Regions from separate parts of the Kosakonia pseudosacchari genome, predicted to be linked through region 1. Evidence: riboswitches for the same ligand, from Rfam matches in the RefSeq annotation. Region 1 holds a riboswitch; the other holds the start of a gene.
The links. Region 1 has a riboswitch for cobalamin ahead of btuB (TonB-dependent vitamin B12 receptor BtuB). Riboswitches for the same ligand answer to the same signal wherever they lie in the genome.
Positions count from the first base shown of each region.

Region 2: it holds a riboswitch for cobalamin, as region 1 does, so the genes downstream of both, IP581_RS14420 (cobyrinate a,c-diamide synthase) here and btuB (TonB-dependent vitamin B12 receptor BtuB) in region 1, are expected to answer to the same signal.

Region 1 covers NZ_CP063425.1:124,899-129,613, forward strand. Annotated here, with positions in the region: gene IP581_RS00580 (YijD family membrane protein) at 1-341, shown strand, start outside; gene IP581_RS00585 (cupin domain-containing protein) at 575-1,024, shown strand; gene trmA (tRNA (uridine(54)-C5)-methyltransferase TrmA) at 1,300-2,406, opposite strand; cobalamin riboswitch at 2,523-2,694, shown strand; gene btuB (TonB-dependent vitamin B12 receptor BtuB) at 2,761-4,611, shown strand; gene murI (glutamate racemase) at 4,556-4,715, shown strand, end outside.
Region 2 covers NZ_CP063425.1:3,043,422-3,048,136, forward strand. Annotated here, with positions in the region: gene cbiB (adenosylcobinamide-phosphate synthase CbiB) at 1-663, opposite strand, end outside; gene IP581_RS14420 (cobyrinate a,c-diamide synthase) at 660-2,039, opposite strand; cobalamin riboswitch at 2,139-2,320, opposite strand; gene IP581_RS14425 (L-threonine kinase) at 2,776-3,636, shown strand; gene IP581_RS14430 (DUF496 family protein) at 3,668-4,003, opposite strand; gene IP581_RS14435 (FUSC family protein) at 4,170-4,715, opposite strand, start outside.

The DNA of each region.
Region 1 (4,715 bases):
ATAAAGGTACGTTGCTGCTGGCGCTCATCGCTGGCTTATCGATTAACGGTACGTTCTCCGCCGTGTTCAGCTCTATTGTACCGTTTTCCATATTCCCGATTATTTCGCTGGTGCTGACGGTGTACTGTCTGCATCAGCGCTATCAAAATCGCACGATGCCGGTGGGGCTGCCAGGCCTTGCCGCCGCGTGTTTTATCCTCGGAGTGCTGATTTACAGTACGGTGGTACGCGCGGAGTACCCGGATATCGGTTCTAACTTCCTGCCTGCCGTATTGTCGGTGGTGCTGGTTTTCTGGATTGGTTTTCGTCTGCGCGGTCGCAAACACGAAGCCTCTGAATAAGCGTTAACCCCTCTCCCTGCGGGAGAGGGGTTTATATTCGTGAATAAGTGAGCGCCGACAATTATCTCTTTCTTTTTTATCCTCCGAAATAGTTTCCAGCCTTAATGAATTAATAATTTATTAATTAAAAAAATCTACGATGTAATTCCCTTTCTTTGTTGTACTGGAGCGGCATTTTATTCGGTTGCCTGATGCTTTCAGGTTGCAGGTAAAAATTAACTCTGGACATCCTCATGAAAAAAATAACACAACTTCTATTAGCCACTGCAGGTTTAGTTATTTCGATCACCGGATCCGCGGATACAACCAAAACGAACGTGAGCGAACATCGTATTCCGGCGATAAAGCTCATTAATACGCAGGATAACCACTCTGCGTTTATTAAAGGTTCTGTTCCCTCGCTGGCGAAGCTCTCTTCGCAAAATCTCTACTTCAGCAATACCTTCGAAGAGTGGCAAAAAGGTGTGCATCCGGCACCGAAGAAGCAATACGTGGTGACGATGAAAGGTAAGTTGAAGTTCAGGGTCAGCGATGGCTCAACCTTTATCATCGAACCCGGCACCATTTTGCTTGCGGCAGACACGGCGGGAGAAGGTCACAGTTGGGATATTGTCGACGGTAAAGAGTGGGTTCGTGTTTATATTCCGGTAGGCGATGATGATCACTTTATTGCCGATAAATAACCCTTAAAAGACATTACTTCTCAGCCCTGTTTCGTGCAGGGCTGATTGCTTAATAACAGGATTAAATATCTCTGGTAATATAAATACCGTGTCAGAACATTCACAAATTATTATAAAATAACGTTAGCGCGATCACGTTCCGCAATCGTCATTATTCTGATAAATAAATAGTTACGTGCAGCAGTTATTTTCCTCTCACCACTATTATTCGGCTGGCCTGTTTGACAGGCCAGCCGTTAAATGGAATTGGCGTATTTTATACAGCCTGAATAGCGCTATTTGTCTTTACGCGTAAGCAGTACGCCGCACTCCATGTGGTGCGTATACGGGAATTGATCGAACAGCGCCAGACGTGAAACGTTGTGCGTCTGGCTCAATATTTCCAGGTTCTTACACAGTGTTTCCGGATTGCAGGAGATATACAGAATACGCGGATAGGCCTGCACCATTTTCTCGGTTTCCGCGTCCAGCCCGCTACGCGGGGGATCGACGAAAATCGTTTCGCACTGGTAGCTCGTCAGATCGATTCCTTGTAAACGGTTAAAGGCGCGTACGCCATTCATCGCCTGGGTAAACTCTTCGGCGGACATGCGGATAATCTGCACATTATCGATGTGGTTAGCCGCGATATTGTATTGCGCTGCCGCCACGGACGGTTTGGCGATTTCGGTGGCCAGTACACGATCGAAATTGCGCGCCAGCGCCAGCGAGAAGTTGCCGTTTCCGCAGTACAACTCCAGCAGATCACCCGTAGAATGACGCGTAACATCCAGCGCCCACTCCAGCATCTGAATGTTCATCGCCGCGTTAGGCTGCGTAAAGCTGTTCTCCACCTGGCGGTAGATCATCTCTCTGCCGCCGACCGGCAGACGCTCGTCGACAAAATCCTGATCCAGCTCGATTTTGGTTTTCGTCGCACGGCCAATCAGCTGCACATTCAGATTCTGCGCGCGCAGCGCGTCACGCAGGCGCGCTGCTTCTGTTTGCCATTCATCATCCAGCTTTTTGTGGTAGAGCAGGGTGACAATCGCCTGGTTGCTGATGGTACTCAGGTAGTCAATCTGGAACAGCTTATGACGCAGGGTTTTATTTCCGCGTACCGCCTCGATCATGACCGTCATTAATTGGTTAATCAGCTCGCTTGCCGCCGGGAAGCTATCCACCCGGATACGTGATTTGGTCTGCTGATCGAAAATGATGTGGTAGAGATCATTGCCGTCATGCCAGATGCGGAATTCGGCGCGCATACGGTAATGGCTGACCGGTGAGCGGAACACCTCCGGAAGCGGCGCGGAAAAAGGCGTCATCATTGATTGCAGACGCACGACTTTTTCGGCCAGTTGGGCTTCGTACTGATCTGTCGGCAGGTGTTCGGGGGTCATCATGCTTCCTGAGTGATTAAGAATAACGCGGGGATTGTAGGCATTGCTCAGACGATGTCCAGCCCGGATGCGAGCTAAATAGTCAGTTAGCAGTCTGGACATCCATATGTTACAGAATGTAGCATCCCTGTTCCGGTCCTGTGAGTTAAAAGGGAATCCAGTGAGAATCTGGGGCTGACGCGCAGCGGTAAGGATCAAGGTGAGAGAGCAGACACTGCCTGTTGGGTGGGAAGTCGCTTTCTTGATGTACCTCCAAGCCCGAAGACCTGCCGGTTTACGTCGCATCTGGTTGACATCATCGCGTGCTATTGATGGAACCTGCGGCATCCTTACTCTTATGTGGATGCTTTCACAATGATTAAAAAAGCTTCGCTGCTGACGGCGCTCTCCGTCACAGCTTTTTCCGGCTGGGCGCAAGATAGCAGTTCAGACAATTTGGTGGTGACAGCAAATCGTTTTCAACAACCGGCTAAGACGGTGCTTGCACCAACGGAAGTGGTGACGCGTGAGGACATCGATCGCTGGCAGTCTCGCTCACTGGTTGATGTGTTGCGTCGCCTGCCTGGTGTTGATATTGCGCAAAACGGCGGATTAGGCCAAACCGCCTCGGTTTATGTGCGGGGCACGGAAGCGAAACACCTGCTGCTGTTGATTGATGGCGTACCGGTCGCGCGCTCCGGGATTTCCAACGATCCCGAACTGAACCAAATCCCGCTCTCTTTAGTGCAACGCGTTGAATATATTCGCGGGCCGCGCTCTGCCGTGTATGGCTCCGGGGCAATTGGCGGCGTGGTTAACGTCATTACCATGACCGGCAATGAGAAATCACAAATCAATGCCGGGGTTGGTTCGAAGGGCTATCAGACGTATGACGGTACGCTGCGTCAGCGATTTGGCGACACGGTGGCAACGGCGGCGGGTTCTTATACCAGCACGCGCGGTTTTAACGTGCAGCCCGGTTCAACCTGGGATCATGATGATGATCGCGACGGCTATCGCAACAAAACGTTCTGGGGCAGCCTGCAGCACAAATTCAACGATAACTTTGACGGCTTCTTTCGCGGCTACAACTTTAGCAACAACGTGGATTACGATCTTGGCAGCCCGCCGTTCGCGCCAGACTATAGTGCCGATGAGCGTCAGCTTTATGTGCAAGGGTGGGATACCGGGCTGAATTTCGCCCAGGGGATCTACTCATCCCAACTGTTGGCCAGCTACCAGAAAAGCAAAGACTACAACTACAGCAGTATTTATGGCCGCTATAACGACGGCACCACACTGGATGATATGGAGCAGCGCTATATCCAGTGGGGCAACAACGTTAATGTGGGCAAAGGTTCTGTCGGCGCCGGTGTCGACTGGAAACAGGAGCGTCTGGTTTCTTCCAATAGCACGACGCGCGACGCTTACGACCGTGAAAACACGGGCTTATATCTGAACGGGATGCAGCAGTTTGGCGATGTCACGCTGGAAGCGTCGGGCCGTGAAGATAAAGATGACGAATTCGGCTGGCACGGCACCTGGCAGACCGCGGCTGGCTGGGAGTTCGTGGAGAATTACCGTCTGACCGTTTCTTACGGCACAGGTTTCCTGGCACCTTCTTTAGGCCAACAGTTTGGTGCGAAGCGCTTTGGTATTGCTTCCAATCCGAATCTGAAACCGGAAGAGTCCAGACAGTGGGAGGCTGGCGTTGAAGGCTTAACCGGCCCGCTGGACTGGCGTTTGTCTGCCTATCGCTATGAGATTGAAAACCTGATCACCTATAGCGATACGGCTTACTACAACATCAACTCTGCCACCATTAAAGGCGTTGAATGGACGGGCAGCGTCGATACCGGCATTTTCTCGCATCGCGTGACGCTGCAATATATTGACCCGCGTGATGATGAAACCCATGAAGTGCTGCCGCGTCGTGCGAAGCGCCAGGCGAAGTATCAGCTTGACTGGTCCGTATTGAATGTCGATATGGATCTGGCCTGGGAGTACTTCGGTAAGCGCTATGACAACCGCACTTCGACCTATAATCCTGAGCAACGTATTTTGCCAAGTTATAGTACGGTTGATTTTTCTGCCTCATATCCTGTGACCTCTCATCTGACAGTTCGTGGTAAAATCGCCAACCTGTTCGATAAAGAGTACGAGACAGCATATGGCTACCAAACTGCAGGACGGGAATACACCTTGTCTGGCAGCTACACCTTCTGACGCACGTCCTACCGTGCTGGTGTTTGACTCCGGCGTCGGTGGGTTATCCGTTTATGATGAGATCCGGCATCTCCTGCCGGATCTGCATTACATCTACACATTTG
Region 2 (4,715 bases), 2.0 Mb from region 1:
GGCGGCGATGCTCAGCAACAGCCAGCTCAGGCGTGCCGGGATAAAATTGGCGACATCATCGAGCCGGGCACTGACCATGCCGATGGCGCGGTACTTTTCATGTTTGTAACCGACCATTGAATCCAGCGTGTTGACTGCCTTGTAGGCCATCGCCAGTGGCGCACCGCCGAGCAGCAAAAAGAACAGCGGCGCAATTACCCCATCGACGGTGTTCTCGGCGACCGTTTCCACCACCGCGCGGGTAATTTGCGGCGGCTGCAACTGGCGGGTATCGCGCCCGACAATCCATGAGAGTTTTTCGCGGCTTTGAGCCAGCAGCCCTTCGCGCAGCGGCTTTTCAACTTCCCGCGCCATATCCGCCAGACAGCGGGTGGCAAGCGTGGTGAAGATCATCCACACCTCGATGCACCAGCCGAACCACGGGTGAATGGCGTTCGCCAGCGCCAGTACACCCCATGCCAGGCTCCAGCTCACCCCGACCACCACCAGCCACATCACGCCGCCGCCAGTGCGCAGCGCGTTATCGCTATGGCAATAACGCCGCACGATGTTTTGCAGTAAGTTAATCAGTGCGCCGATCCAGCGCACCGGATGCGGCCAGTGCGGCGGGTCGCCCAGCAATCGATCGAGTAAAAAAGCCACAGCCCAGGCAAGCAGTGTCATGGCGCGCTCCTTGCGGCGGCAAACCAGTGGTTGAGCATTTGCGGGTGCTGGCCAAAGTGCAGATGCAGGTAACTGGCAAACGTGTTGCCAACCTGCCAGCCGCCCTGCCAGCGTTTGCGCACTTCTCCATCGCGGGTTTTATGGCAGTCCAGCACCGCCGCCGTTTGCGCGGTGAAATCCGAGTAGTGAAATTCATGACCGCGCAAGGTTTCACCCGCTGCCGCCAGTAAGGTCTGTTGCGTCGCGCGGGCTTCGCAGTAGCCAAAGCGGGTCAGTTTGCTGCCCATCACGCTAAGACCGGGGATCACATTCGTCATCGGCCACTCCTCGCCGCCCGCGTCACGCAGCGCGGTGCCGAGATACATCAGCCCGCCGCACTCGGCATAGATCGCCACGCCGCGCCGATGCGCCGCGCGAATAGCCTCCAGCATTGGGGTATTTTCTGATAACGCCCGCGCATGCAGCTCCGGGTAACCGCCACCCAGCCACAGCATCTGGCAATCCGGCAACTGGCGATCCCGCAGCGGGCTAAAGCGCACAATGCGCACGCCCGCACGCGCCAGTAAGTCGAGGTTATCGGGATAGTAAAAGTTAAAGGCTTCATCAAAAGCGACTGCCAGCGTCAGCCCTGTGCCTGCAACCGCATCCGGCAATGGCGGCATTTGCCCTGCGGGCAGGGTGGTGAGCTGGCTGAGTGTGAGCAGTTGGTCAATATCAAGGGTTTGCTCCAGACGCCTGGCAAAATCATGCCATGACGACGCTTCCACCATCGATTCACGCGCGGTCACCAGGCCGAGGTGGCGCTCCGGTAGCGCAACACCTGGCGTGGTCGGGACATAACCCATCACCGGGAGCGCGCAATAGCGTTCAATGGCGTGTTTGAGTAGCTGAAAATGGCTGTCGCTGTTGACGCGGTTGACGATAACGCCGGCAATCGGCAGTTGCGGATCAAAATGCTGAAACCCCATCACCGTAGCGGCAATGGAGGTCGACACCGCTTTGCCATCAACGAGCAAAATCACCGGGATGCCAAGCTGTTTTGCCAGCGCGGCGCTGCTGCAATAATCGGGGTCGGTGCCGTAGCCGTCGTACAAGCCCATCACGCCTTCAATCACGGCGACATCGCAGGCAGCAACATGCTGGCTAAAGAGCGCGTTTAGCGTGGGTTCCGGCAGCATAAAGCTATCGAGATTGCGGGACGCAACGCCAGAAACGGCGCTGTGCCAGGCGGTGTCGAGGTAATCAGGTCCGACTTTGAACGGCTGAACACGTAAGCCACGGCGTTTAAAAACAGTGAGCAGCCCCAGCGTGACGGTGGTTTTCCCACAACTGCTGCCGGTTCCGGCAAGGAGAAAGGCGCTGCGCCTGTTTGACATTACTGACACCCCATTACGGGCGGAAAGCTGAAGTCAGGCGCGCGTTTGCCCGGTCTTGCGACCGTACGCTACTGAGCAACCCACTTCCCACCGAAGTTGTTGATAATGGCCCATCAGGTCGGTCTTCTGGCTTAGCGTCATCCTCACCCGTCCTTCCCGATCTGGCGATCAGTGGCGTTTTCGGGGTTGTCAGCATCACAGCAGCGGGGGCTGCGGGGGATTTTCACCCCCTTCCCAGCCGCGCAAAAAGCGGCGGCAAAACCTGTTGGCTTAGTGCGTCACGGCGCGAAAACAGGGTTCGCGTTCTCATGACATTTCCCCAAAGCGCACTGAATAGCTGCAGGGAAATAAAACTGAAGCAGTTTATCGTCGCGTAAACGCGAGTTTGTTGCGCTATGACAATGTATTGCGCACCCGTTTTTATCAACACCTGATTTATTCAGCTTTCGCCAACCGATCTTCAGCGCCGGAATTTACTCAACGCTACATGCGTAATTTGCACGCCTACCCGGACGGTAAACGACATACCGGAGGAGCCATGTGATAGTGCTGACGAAAAACGTTGTGCGGTAGTGAGCCTGCGAAAATCCTTAACTGGTGACGGTAAAAGCCATCGGCGAATAGCATTAACAAAGCATGCTTCGTGCCCGGGTAGCTCCAGGCCAGAGTGGCGGTAATGCTGGCATTCGAGAGGATGAAGTGACACTATCCGGTTTTATTTTCAGGGAGAAGCACCGTGGCGCAGGCAGCCTGTCCCGCATCCTGCGGCGAAATCATTCAGGGCTGGATCCTCGGCGGCGAAAAGCTGGTCTCCTGCCCGGTGGCGTGGTACAGCCACGTGGAAGTCACCACCGGTACGCCGCTTGCTAACGAACGTCCGCTCACCCGCGCGATGCTCAGGCAACTGCTGGCGCACTGGCAACTTCCCGCATCACTATCATCGACCCTGCGTATCGACTGCCGCTCGACGATTCCGGTAGCGAAAGGTATGGCCAGCAGCACCGCCGATATCGCGGCGACAGCCGTGGCAGCGGCCCGGCATCTTAATCAAAGGCTTGATGAAGAGACGCTGGCGAAACTTTGCGTGGCGCTGGAGCCGACCGACAGTACGCTGTTTTCAGGCCTGACACTGTTTGACCACAACACGGCCGCAGCGCGCATTCCCTGCGGCGCGCTTCCGCATACCGAGATCCTGCTGCTGGAAAGCCCGCTGACACTGACGACCGCAGATTATCACCGGATGGTGCGCCAGCAGGTGCTGCTGAAAAATGCAGGTATCCTGGATAACGCGTGGCAAATGTTACAGCGCGCCTGTGCGCAAAATGATGCCGCGCTGCTCGGCGAAGCCGCAACGCTCAGCGCGATAGCCAGCCAGTCATTGTTGCCGAAACCCGCATTCACTACTCTGCTCAATCTGGTGGAGCGGTTCGATTTATACGGTCTGAACGTGGCGCACAGTGGAAGCGTGGTGGGGTTGTTTCTTGATTCGGCACGTCATGATGTGGAAGCGGTTTGTCGGGTGTTAGAGAAGAGAACGCTGGCGGCGCACTGGCCGAAAAATTATTTGTTGAAGATGGTGGAAGGTGGCGTGAAATAAGGGTGAGAGGCGAACCTCTCACCGCGAGGCATTATTCGTTTTTCCCTTCAACCGGCTTCAGTTCGCCCATGGTTTTCAGCTTTTTGGAGATGTCACGACGCTCTTTCGACAGCTCGGCGTTTTTGATGATGTAATCATCCACACGATCTTCGTAGTCGGTTTTCATGCTGGCGATAATGCCCTGAATGGCTTCAACACTCATGCCCGGTTTGATGTAATCGCTGAGGTTATCCAGCAGCAGTACGCGCTTCTGGTTATCACGGATCTTCTTCTCAACGTCCTGAATTTCACGCTGTAACTTGTTTTTGCGGCGGAACAGACGCACAAACTCCAGAACGTCCTGGAACGAAGGCTTGGTTGTTTCCATTTTTACACCCCTGATAATGTGAGATTCGGATTCGTTAACGCAACAAGCTTAGAGGCAAACCTACCCAAAGCGGTTGCATATGACAATAATTTTTCCTTTTACCTATCATAACCACAAATTCAGCTGAATCGAAACAACCAGACTGCGTACCGCGGCTATCTGTCGCTTATTTGCGCAATGCCCGGCAGATCAAATGCGATAACAATTCCAGCTGACGCGCCAGCTCCAGGCTTAACCAGACATAACCATGAATCGACGTTTCTGCCAGCGCATCACCCTCATGCTCGCGGCTTAACTGGCGTAGCTCTGTGACAATCTCATTGAGCTTTTCCGTGTTTGCCAGAATCGGCTGCGGATTGCCTTCATACAGTGCGTGGGCAATGGTCAGCAACGTCTGCTGCGTCATCTGCTGCGTTTCACGCAACGTACTGGCATTGATCATGACAAAATGACTGGCGCGCGAGCTCCAGTGGGCGTTGATCTGCAACTCCAGCATGCATACCAAATTACGGCTGACGGTCTGAATAGCTTCAAAAATCGCTTTCTGGATATGGGTCTCTTTACTGGCCGGCGTGATTAAGCCGCGCATTTTTACCACGTCGGTGAGAATTTTTTGCAGGTGCTTTTCCAGACGCGGCCGCTCCACCAGATTGCGTGATAAACCCGCCTGATAGACACGGTTAAACGCCGTGACATAATTCGCCATCAAAAT